3 regions of the Limnohabitans sp. INBF002 genome follow, and region 3 is predicted to be linked to each of the others. Evidence: predicted binding sites of a transcription regulator. Region 3 holds the regulator's gene; each other region holds the start of a gene.
The links. The regulator sigma-54, encoded in region 3, starts transcription at its own class of promoters, with help from an activator protein. The targets are predictions, from matches to a motif close to TGGCANGNAANCTGCTTT.
Positions count from the first base shown of each region.

Region 1: the regulator sigma-54 is predicted to act here: its motif matches at 1,767-1,784, upstream of atzF (allophanate hydrolase).
Region 2: the regulator sigma-54 is predicted to act here: its motif matches at 1,371-1,388, upstream of glnA (type I glutamate--ammonia ligase).

Region 1 is NZ_AP027055.1:625,251-628,530, forward strand. Features, by position in the region: gene QMG15_RS03155 (glutathione S-transferase family protein) at 1-315, opposite strand, end outside; gene phaZ (polyhydroxyalkanoate depolymerase) at 439-1,656, shown strand; gene atzF (allophanate hydrolase) at 1,801-3,280, shown strand, end outside.
Region 2 is NZ_AP027055.1:1,751,571-1,754,850, reverse strand. Features, by position in the region: gene QMG15_RS08630 (EI24 domain-containing protein) at 1-392, shown strand, start outside; gene QMG15_RS08625 (molybdopterin-binding protein) at 358-1,212, shown strand; gene glnA (type I glutamate--ammonia ligase) at 1,439-2,854, shown strand; gene QMG15_RS08615 (hypothetical protein) at 2,926-3,280, shown strand, end outside.
Region 3 is NZ_AP027055.1:2,409,152-2,412,431, forward strand. Features, by position in the region: gene QMG15_RS12050 (THUMP domain-containing protein) at 1-263, opposite strand, end outside; gene QMG15_RS12055 (RNA polymerase factor sigma-54) at 312-1,883, opposite strand; gene lptB (LPS export ABC transporter ATP-binding protein) at 1,987-2,769, opposite strand; gene lptA (lipopolysaccharide transport periplasmic protein LptA) at 2,766-3,280, opposite strand, start outside.

The DNA.
Region 1 (3,280 bases), 810 kb from region 3:
CGAATGCATTTCGCCGCAGATGGACCGGCAATGTGCACGGTGCACCGCGTTGGTGGGCAGTAGGTTTGCTTTTGGTGCGATTTCGTTGAGGTACTCGCCAATCGCTAGCGTGTCCCACACGCGTGCGCTGCCGTGGTTCAGGCAAGGCACAAGAATGGAAGGGGAGAGCAGCAACAGCTCGGCGCGTGCGTCCACGTTGTCGGTGGACACGGGTGTTTCCTCGAAGGGAATGCCCGAGAGCTTGACCATGAGCCAGCCTCGCAATGACCAAGACGAGTAATTCTTGCTGCTGAGTGTGAGCGTGGTTTTGGCCATGGTTGCCTTCTGGTGCATCTGTGTGCGGTGCAACTCACATTGCAAGAGATATGCCATCCCGTGGCACGCGTCTTGCACTTCTCATTGCATCAAGACAACGCTGCAAGGCGTGGAGACGCTGCGATGATTTATCACAACTACCAAACGGTGGCCGATGTGTCAGACCCGATTCGAAAATTCGCCGAACATGCGCGCGAGATCAGTTTGAATTGGTTTGATGACAAGCGCATCACGCCTTTGCAACGCATGGCTGCGTATTACGAACAGGTGGCTTTGCTGGGCTTCACGCACACGCGGCCTTCTTTCAACATTGCGAGCGTGTTGAACACCCAAGGTCAACGCGTGCCTGTGATGGAGACCACAAGTTTTAGAACGCCGTATTGCGACTTGGTGCGGTTTTGCCGCGAAGACGCGAAAGACTTGCCCAAGTTGTTGCTCGTGGCGCCGATGTCGGGACACTTCGCTACCTTGTTGCGCGGCACCGTGCAGACGCTGGTGCAAGACCACGAGGTATATGTGACGGACTGGCGCAACATCCGTGACATTCCGATGAGCGAGGGTGAGTTTGGTTTGGACGAATACGTCGAACACATCATTTGGTTCATGCAGCACCTTGGGCCCAATGCGCATTTGATGGGCGTGTGTCAGCCCACGGTTGCGTGCTTGGCGGCCACGGCGGTGTTGGCCGAAGACCGCAGCGATTGCCAACCTGCTTCTCTGACCTTGATGGCTGGCCCCATCGACACGCGCGTGAACCCCACAGGGGTGAACGAGCTGGCCATGAGCAAACCGATTGAATGGTTTGAAGCCAATTTGATTGGCATGGTGCCGCTGCACTTCAAGGGCGTCGGGCGTCGCGTGTATCCAGGTTTCATGCAGCTGATGGCGTTTTTGAATATGAACATGGATCGCCATCGCCAATCGTTCAAATCACTCTATGAACACCGCGTGAATGGCGAGGACGAAAAAGCCGATGTGATTCGCGATTTTTACAAAGAGTATTTCGCCATCATGGATTTGTCGGGCCCGTTTTATTTAGAGACCGTCAAGCAAGTGTTTCAAGAGCACACCTTGCCTACCGGCAAGATGACTTACCGTGGCCGTCCTTTGAATTTGCAAGCCATTCGCAAAACCTTTTTGCTCACCGTCGAAGGCGAGCGTGACGACATCTGTGGCATGGGCCAAACTTTGGCTGCGCAAGATTTGTGCAGCATGCTGCCCGCGTATCGAAAAACGCACCATTTGCAATCGGGCGTGGGCCACTATGGGGTGTTCAATGGCAAGCGCTGGGATGCACAAATTTATCCCGTGGTGCGGAATTTGATTCGATCCGCACACTAACGTTTGATGCTAGAAATAAAATTTTCACTGGTGAAGTGCAGCGTGCACAAGTGCGTTACTTTTTCACAGCACTTGTCGATTGGTGACTAAAAACCCGATTTATTAAATCTTGGCACGCAGCTTGCGTTTGATCTTGAATACAAGATGGGATGCACAAAGATGGTGTCACGGCAATTCACAGGAATCACACGCAGCACAGAAGCTGTGCTGGAGCACGTCGGTGATGCCGCATGGATCACGCGCATGTCATACGCTGCGAACGGGCAGGCTGAAACGCCTAAGCAAAGCGGTGGACCTTTGCAAGGTTTGCGCTTCGCAGTGAAAGACAACATGGATGTGTTGGGCGTTGCCACCACAGCAGGCTGCCCCACATTCGCTTATGCCGCGCGTGAAGATGCGCAGGTGGTGCATCGCTTGCTAGAGGCTGGTGCGAGCTTAGAAGGCAAAACCAACCTCGATCAATTTGCATGTGGACTGAACGGCACGCGCTCACCGTACGGGGCCGTACCCAACGCGTTCAATCCAGCGTATGTGTCTGGGGGCTCTAGTTCAGGCTCCGCCTATGTGGTGGCCACAGGTCAAGTTGACTTTGCATTAGGCACCGACACTGCAGGCTCTGGCCGTGTGCCTGCTGGCCTGAACAACATCGTGGGCTTGAAGCCGTCGCGTGGTTTGATTTCTGCGCGGGGTGTGGTGCCTGCTGCACAAAACGTGGACTGTGTATCCATCTTTGCGCGCACAGTGGCGGTGGCTGCTGATGTCTTGCGTGCCTGCATGGGCTATGACGACGCTGACCCGTTTTCGTGTCGCGTACCCATGGCGTCTCAAGCTTTGCCTGCTAGCTTTCGATTTGGTGTGCCCAATGCATTGAATTTCTTTGGCGACGCTTTGGCAGAGGCGGCTTTTGCGCAGGCCATTCAAAACCTCACGCGTTTAGGTGGACAAGCCGTCACCATCGACTATGCGCCTTTGGCCCAAGCTGCAGCCATGTTGTACGAGAGCGCCTTGGTCAGTCAACGCTACGCCGCGGTACAGCCCTTCTTTGATGTCCATGAAGCGGACGTGATCGAACCCGTGCGCAGCATCATCGCCAAGGGGCGTCAGTACAGCGCGGCAGACTACATCCACGCAGAGATCGAACTCAAGCGCCTTGAGAAACAAGCCGAACGCATGTGGCAGCAAATGGACGTGTTGCTCGTACCTACCGCGCCCACGCATTACACGATTGCGCAAATGCAGGCCGACCCTGTGGTGTGCAACCGCAACTTGGGGCAGTACACCAACTTCGTCAATTTGTTTGACTACGCCGCTCTGTCTGTGCCCAGTCAAATTCGTGCCGATGGTTTGCCGTTTGGCATCACCTTGATTGGCCGTGCCGGTAGCGATTGGCAATTGGCCGACTTAGGCCAGCGCTACCACCACGCGACGGGCTTGCTGCAAGGCGCCACCGATGTGCCATTGCCTGAGCCTCGTGTCATTGCTGATTTGCAAACGCCAGCCACCATTCGCGTGGCCGTCGTGGGGGCGCACCTCAGTGGCATGCCCTTGAATCAACAGCTGACCGCACGCGGCGCACGTTTGGTGGGGTCTGTGCATACGGCGCCTGACTACCGTTTCTTTGCAT
Region 2 (3,280 bases), 660 kb from region 3:
CGCTCATTTGGGGCTGGCTCAGCTATCGCATCATGGTGTACGACGCACTGATGTCGCATGCCAGTCGTGACGAGCGTTTGGCGCTTGGTCGCAAACACAGGGTTTGGCTGCTGCTGATCGGTGTGTTGACCGGTTACATGGGCGCGCTGCCCAGCTTGGTATGGGCTTCTGGTGCTTTGTTTGCTGCTGCATTTTTGGTTCTGATTCCCTTGGCCATTTGGATTTATGCCTTGGTGTTTGCCTTTACCTCGCTGTGGTTTGCTCATTACAGCTTGGGTGCGTTAGAAGCCCTGCGGGCGGAGTCGGACACTGTGGTGATGGGGGCCTCGGTGCCGCTACCCACGGTAGCATCGGCGGATGACTCACACACACCACAACTCCCCAGTGCCTAAAGCCCGACCTGAGTTCGGGCTCATCATCGTTGGCGACGAAATTCTTTCGGGCAAGCGTGCCGACAAGCACATGCCCAAAGCCATTGAGTTGCTAAATGCCCGTGGCCTGTCGCTCGACTGGGCGGATTACGTGGGCGATTCGCCTGAGCGCATCACCCGGACCTTGGCCCGCGCGTTTGAAAGTAACAGCATTGTGTTTTCCTGCGGCGGTATTGGTGCAACGCCTGATGACCACACCCGCCAATGCGCAGGCAAAGCCCTGGGCCTTGACATCGTGCTGCACCCCGAAGCTGAAGCCCTGATTCGTGAACGCATGCAAGACACCGCCAAAGAGCAGGGCGTGCCGTATGAGCCTGATCGCCATGACAACGTGCATCGTCTCAACATGGGCGTGTTCCCCGTGGGCGCACGCATCATTCCCAATCCGTACAACAAGATCCCAGGCTTTACCTGCCAAGGTGCGGGCGGTGGCGTGGTGCACTTTGTGCCGGGCTTTCCGGTCATGGCTTGGCCCATGATGGAATGGGTGCTCGACACTTATTACCCGCATTTGTTTCAGAAGGCGGCTTGGATTGAAAAATCCATCGTCATCTACGGCTCCATGGAGGCCACGCTGACCCCACTGATGGAGACCTTGGAGCGGGACCATCCGGGCGTCAAAGTGTTCAGCTTGCCGAGCGTGGACCACCCCGAGCATGGCCGACACATCGAGTTGGGCGTGAAAGGCTCGCCAGACCATGTGGCACTGGCGTACCCAGCCATGTTGTCAGGTCTCCAAACCTTTGGTTTGAAATTCGGCCCCGAATTGGTGCGTGAGTAACGTGGAACCATTTTGGTGCAAAATTGCACCAAAATAGAGCATCCTGTTTTTCGGGGTTTAGCGCTTGGAATGCGCTTTTGCGGCCAATTTGATTCAATCTCGGTGCAAAATAGGCGCCTTGACGGTGAAGCCGGTGGCGGTCGCTGTGACGCATATGTTGGCACAGAAACTGCATCCTCAACCTCGAAACACTTTTTAACCCAACCTACCCTAGCAGGAGAACTTGATGGCCAAGACCGTCGCAGACGTAATGAAAATGGTGAAAGAGAACGAAGTTAAATTCGTTGACTTCCGTTTCACCGATACCCGTGGCAAGTGGCAGCACATCACTGCGCCCGTGTCGCAGTTCGACGAAAGCAAGTTCGAAGAAGGTCAAGCGTTTGACGGTTCTTCTATTGCTGGTTGGAAAGGCATTGAAGCCTCTGACATGTTGTTGATGCCTGATCCAAGCAGCGCCATCATCGACCCCTTCTTTGAAGAAATCACTTTGGTTTTGATCTGCGACGTGATCGAACCTACAGACGGCAAAGCCTACGAGCGTGACCCACGTTCGATCGCCAAGCGCGCTGAGTCTTTCCTCAAGCAATCTGGCGTGGGCGATACCGCTTACTTCGGTCCAGAGCCAGAATTCTTCTTGTTCGACGAAGTGCGTTGGAGCACTGAGCCCAACAACACGTTCTACGCCATCAACGAATACGAAGCCCCTTGGAACAGCGGCGAGAAAATCGAAGGCGGCAACCGTGGTCACCGCAACCGCGTCAAAGGCGGCTACTTCCCAGTGCCTCCCGTCGACAGCACACACGACATGCGTAGCGAAATGTCTTTGTTGCTCGAGTCCGTGGGCATCCCCGTCGAAGTGCACCACCACGAAGTGGCTGGCGCAGGTCAATGCGAAATCGGCACCAAGTTCTCTACTTTGGTCGAGCGCGCTGACTGGACATTGCTGCAAAAGTACGTGATCCACAACGTGGCCAACGCTTACGGCAAAACTGCCACCTTCATGCCTAAGCCATACGCTGGCGACAACGGTTCTGGCATGCACGTTCACCAGTCCATCTGGAAAGACGGCAAGAACTTGTTCGCAGGCAACGGCTACGCTGGTTTGTCTGACTTGGCTCTGTACTACATCGGCGGCATCATCAAGCACGCACGTGCTTTGAACGCCATCACCAACCCAGGTACCAACAGCTACAAGCGCTTGGTGCCTCACTTCGAAGCGCCCGTGAAATTGGCTTACTCTGCCAAGAACCGCTCTGCTTCGATCCGTATTCCTAACGTGGCATCTGACAAAGCACGCCGTGTGGAAGCGCGCTTCCCAGATCCATTGTGCAACCCTTACCTCGGCTTCGCAGCCTTGTTGATGGCTGGTTTGGACGGTATCGAGAACAAGATTCACCCAGGCGAAGCAGCGACCAAAGACTTGTACCACCTCCCTCCAGAGGAAGACAAGTTGGTGCCAACCGTGTGCTCTAGCTTGGACCAAGCTTTGGAAGCCCTCGACGCAGACCGCGCCTTCTTGACCAAAGGCGGCGTGTTCACCGACTCGTGGATCGACTCTTACATCGAATTGAAGATGCAAGAAGTGACCCGCAGCCGCGTGGAAGTGTCTCCTGTCGAATACGACATGTACTACTCGCTGTAATTCGTTGCAACGGCAAGTGCAATAAGAGGACGGCGCAAGCCGTCCTTTTTTGTTTTAACCAACACTTTTTCATGCGCCCACTTTTGTCCCTCCTCATTCGTGATCTTGCTTTGTTCAGCATCTGCTTGGTGGCGTGGCCAGCCGAGGCGACGTCTGAGCCGCAACGCATTTACCGTTGTGGCAATGCGTACACCAACCAGCCAGATCCAGCACTCAATTGCAAACCTTTGGCTGGCGGCAGCGTGACCGTGATCGAGGGCACGCGTGTGCAAGGTTCGCAGGCGGCGTCGCATAGCGCGAGCACTGCTTCAACAGCCGTCAAAGTTGATGCCGCTGACCAGCGCCAACGGGACACACAGGCCCAAGCGGTGCTGCAAGCTGAATTACAAAAAGCGCAGAAGCAACATGCTGAGTTGCTGCGCGAGT
Region 3 (3,280 bases):
AGCTCCCACGCCACCTCGCAGGCCGCGCGGTACAGGTCTTCCTCTTGGCGATATTGGGTGTGCGACAACTCCACCAACACGCGCTGCGCCAAGCGGCTGTGCAGGTTGAGCAACAACACATCGCGCCACGAGGCGCGCACCATCACGCCAGCACGGAAAGCGCGCAAGTCGTCGTCGCCCACGCCGGTGATGCGGCGCACTTCCTCGGCCAAATAGGATTCGACGCCTGCCGCACAGGGCAAGAAGAGATGTAATTGATTCATAGTTTCACCAGTTGAGGACAGCGCAAATTGGGCCTGTCCCGCAAGTTATCAGAGGGCCTTGCGCAATGTCGTGGGCGCAATGCGCAGCGCCTCACGGTATTTGGCCACGGTGCGGCGGGCGCACTCAATGCCTTGCTCTTTGAGCATTTCGGAGAGCTGATTATCCGACAGCGGCTTTTTGGGGTTTTCGCTCGCCACAAATTGCTTGATGAGCGCGCGCACCGCCGTGCTGGAGGCGTTGTTGCCGCTGTCCGTCTCCAACCCTGAACCGAAGAAATACTTGAGCTCAAACGTCCCAAAAGGGGTGCTCATGTATTTGTTGGTCGTCACGCGGCTGATGGTGGATTCGTGCAGCCCCAGCTCCTCGGCAATCTCGCGCAGCACCATCGGGCGCATGGCGAGTTCGCCGTGGATGAAGAAGTTTTTCTGGCGCTCAGCAATCGCATTGCTCACACGCAAGATGGTGTCAAAGCGTTGTTGGATGTTCTTGATGAACCAACGCGCTTCTTGCAAACGCTGTTGCAAGCCCGCATGCGCTTCGCCCTTGCCGCCTCTGAGGGCATTGGCGTAGATGTCGTGCACACGTAAGCGAGGCATCACATCGGGGTTCAATGCCACTTTGAATTTTGGCGTCATGGTCGACTTGCCCACGCGCGTCACCAACACATCAGGCACCACCACATGGCGCTCCACATCGGCAAAACGACGGCCGGGCTTGGGCTCTAGACGGCCAATCAGGGCAATGGCCACTTTGACATTGGCTTCGCTGTCACCCACGATGACCGCCAAGCGTTTGAAATCGCGCTTGGCCAACATCTCCATGGGCTGCTTGCACATGAGAATGGCGGTGTCGCGAATCTGCAAAGCTTCTTCGCCTTTGGGCGTCAAGGCTTTGAGTTGCAGCGTCAAACACTCGGCCAAATCACGCGCGCCCACACCCACAGGTTCTAGGCTTTGCAGCAGCGACAAGGCCACTTGGAAGCGGTGTTCGAGTTCTTCAATTTCCTCTTCATCGTCACCACCCAAACCTTCGGCCAAGCTGCGCAGCGTGTCTTCGAGGTAGCCGTCGTCGTTGAGGTTTTCAATCAAGTAGCGCAAGGCCGCTTGGTCAGTAGGGCTCAAGCGCAAAGCCAAAGCTTGACGGTGCAAATGCGAGGTGAGCGACTCTTGCATGCGCGCCAGCTCGGTGGCGTCTGCGGTGTCGCTGTCGGCGGTGTTGTTGTTATTGCTGGCGGGTGCGTCGCCGCCCCACTCAGAATCGTCGGCTGAGAACTCCACGCTGCCATCACCATCCCAGCTTTCGGCCACGCCATCCACGCTGGGTTCGGTGTCACTGGCCGTGTTGTCCACGCTGATTTCAGACATGCCGCCATCGAGCGATGGCACTTCGCGGACAGGCTCGACTTCTTCGTCACGGGTAGGGGCATCGGCTTTGTCGAGGCCAAACTCTTCGCGCGGCGCTTCTTCAAACTCTTTGTCGAGAAACGGGTTCTCGTCGAGCATTTGCTCAATCTCTTGGCTCAACTCCAAGGTGGACAACTGCAACAGTCGGATCGACTGCTGTAACTGCGGCGTGAGCGCCAGATGTTGGGAGACGCGGAGTGATAAGCCTTGCTTCATCGTTTCGCTCCGAAACGATGAGCGACAAAGGGCCGCCCCAAGGCGCGAAGGCCCCCTCGGGGGGCAGCGAAACACGAAGTGATGAGCGTGGGGGTCTGCATGCCTACATTCGGAAATGTTCGCCGAGGTACACGCGACGCACGTCGGCGTTCTCGATGATTTCGCGCGGCGTGCCCTGCGCCAGCACACGGCCATCACTGATGATGCACGCGTGGTCGCAAATGCCCAGCGTTTCGCGCACGTTGTGGTCGGTGATGAGCACGCCCATGCCACGCGCTTTCAAGAAGCCAATGATGCGCTGAATCTCAATCACCGCAATCGGGTCGATGCCAGCGAACGGCTCATCCAACAAAATGAAGCGCGGGTTGGTGGCCAAGGCGCGCGCGATCTCTACGCGACGGCGCTCACCGCCGGAGAGCGCCACAGAAGGCGATGCACGCAAATGGTCCACGCGCAACTCTTGCAGCAGCGAGGTCAAGCGGGTTTCAATTTCCTCGTGCTTGAGTGGCTTGCCGTCTTCACCGCGTTGCAGCTCCAACACGGCGCGCACGTTGTCTTCCACATTCAGTTTGCGAAAGATGGAGGCTTCTTGTGGCAAATAACTCAAACCCAAACGCGAGCGGCGGTGAATGGGCAAATGTGCCACCGGCTGACCATCGATGGTGATGCTGCCACCGTCGGCGCGCACCAAGCCCACGATCATGTAGAACGAGGTAGTTTTACCCGCGCCGTTGGGGCCGAGCAAGCCCACGACCTCACCTTTTTTCACAGAAATCGACACGTCGTGCACGACCTTGCGGCTGCCATAGGATTTTTCCAAGTGGCGGGCTTCCAAACGACTCTCTGTGGTCTCAGCGGTGTGTGTGGGTGAAAGCGTTTCGATCACGGTTTATCCAATGTTTTGCTGCGTGGCGCCAACACGGCACGCACCCGACCACCGCTGGCCTTGCCGCCTGCTTTGGTGCGTTGGCCATCGATGCTGAAGACATCGGTCAGGTTTTCATAAATGATGAGTTTGCCGGTCATCGTGTCATTCAACACAGCACCGCGGTAGCGGCGCACTTCGGCGTTGTCGATGAGTTTGACGCGGTCTGCTTTGCCATCAAATTCGATGCGCAAAGCCTCGCCTTCCATGAACTCGTCATTGCCTTCTCGCTTTTGGCGAAAGAAAGCACGCTTGTTCGGCTCAGGAAGGATGACGCCAAATTGATAACCATCGGCGTCTTCGCGCATCTCAATGCGCGTGCCGCGCATCACCATCGTGCCTCGGGTCAACACGGCACGTCCGGTGAAGATACTGACTTGGTTCAACTCGTCATGAACCAAGCTGTCGGCTTCGATGTGGGTGGGCTTCTCACGATCTGCTTTTTCTGCAGACGCCGCTACCGGCACGATGG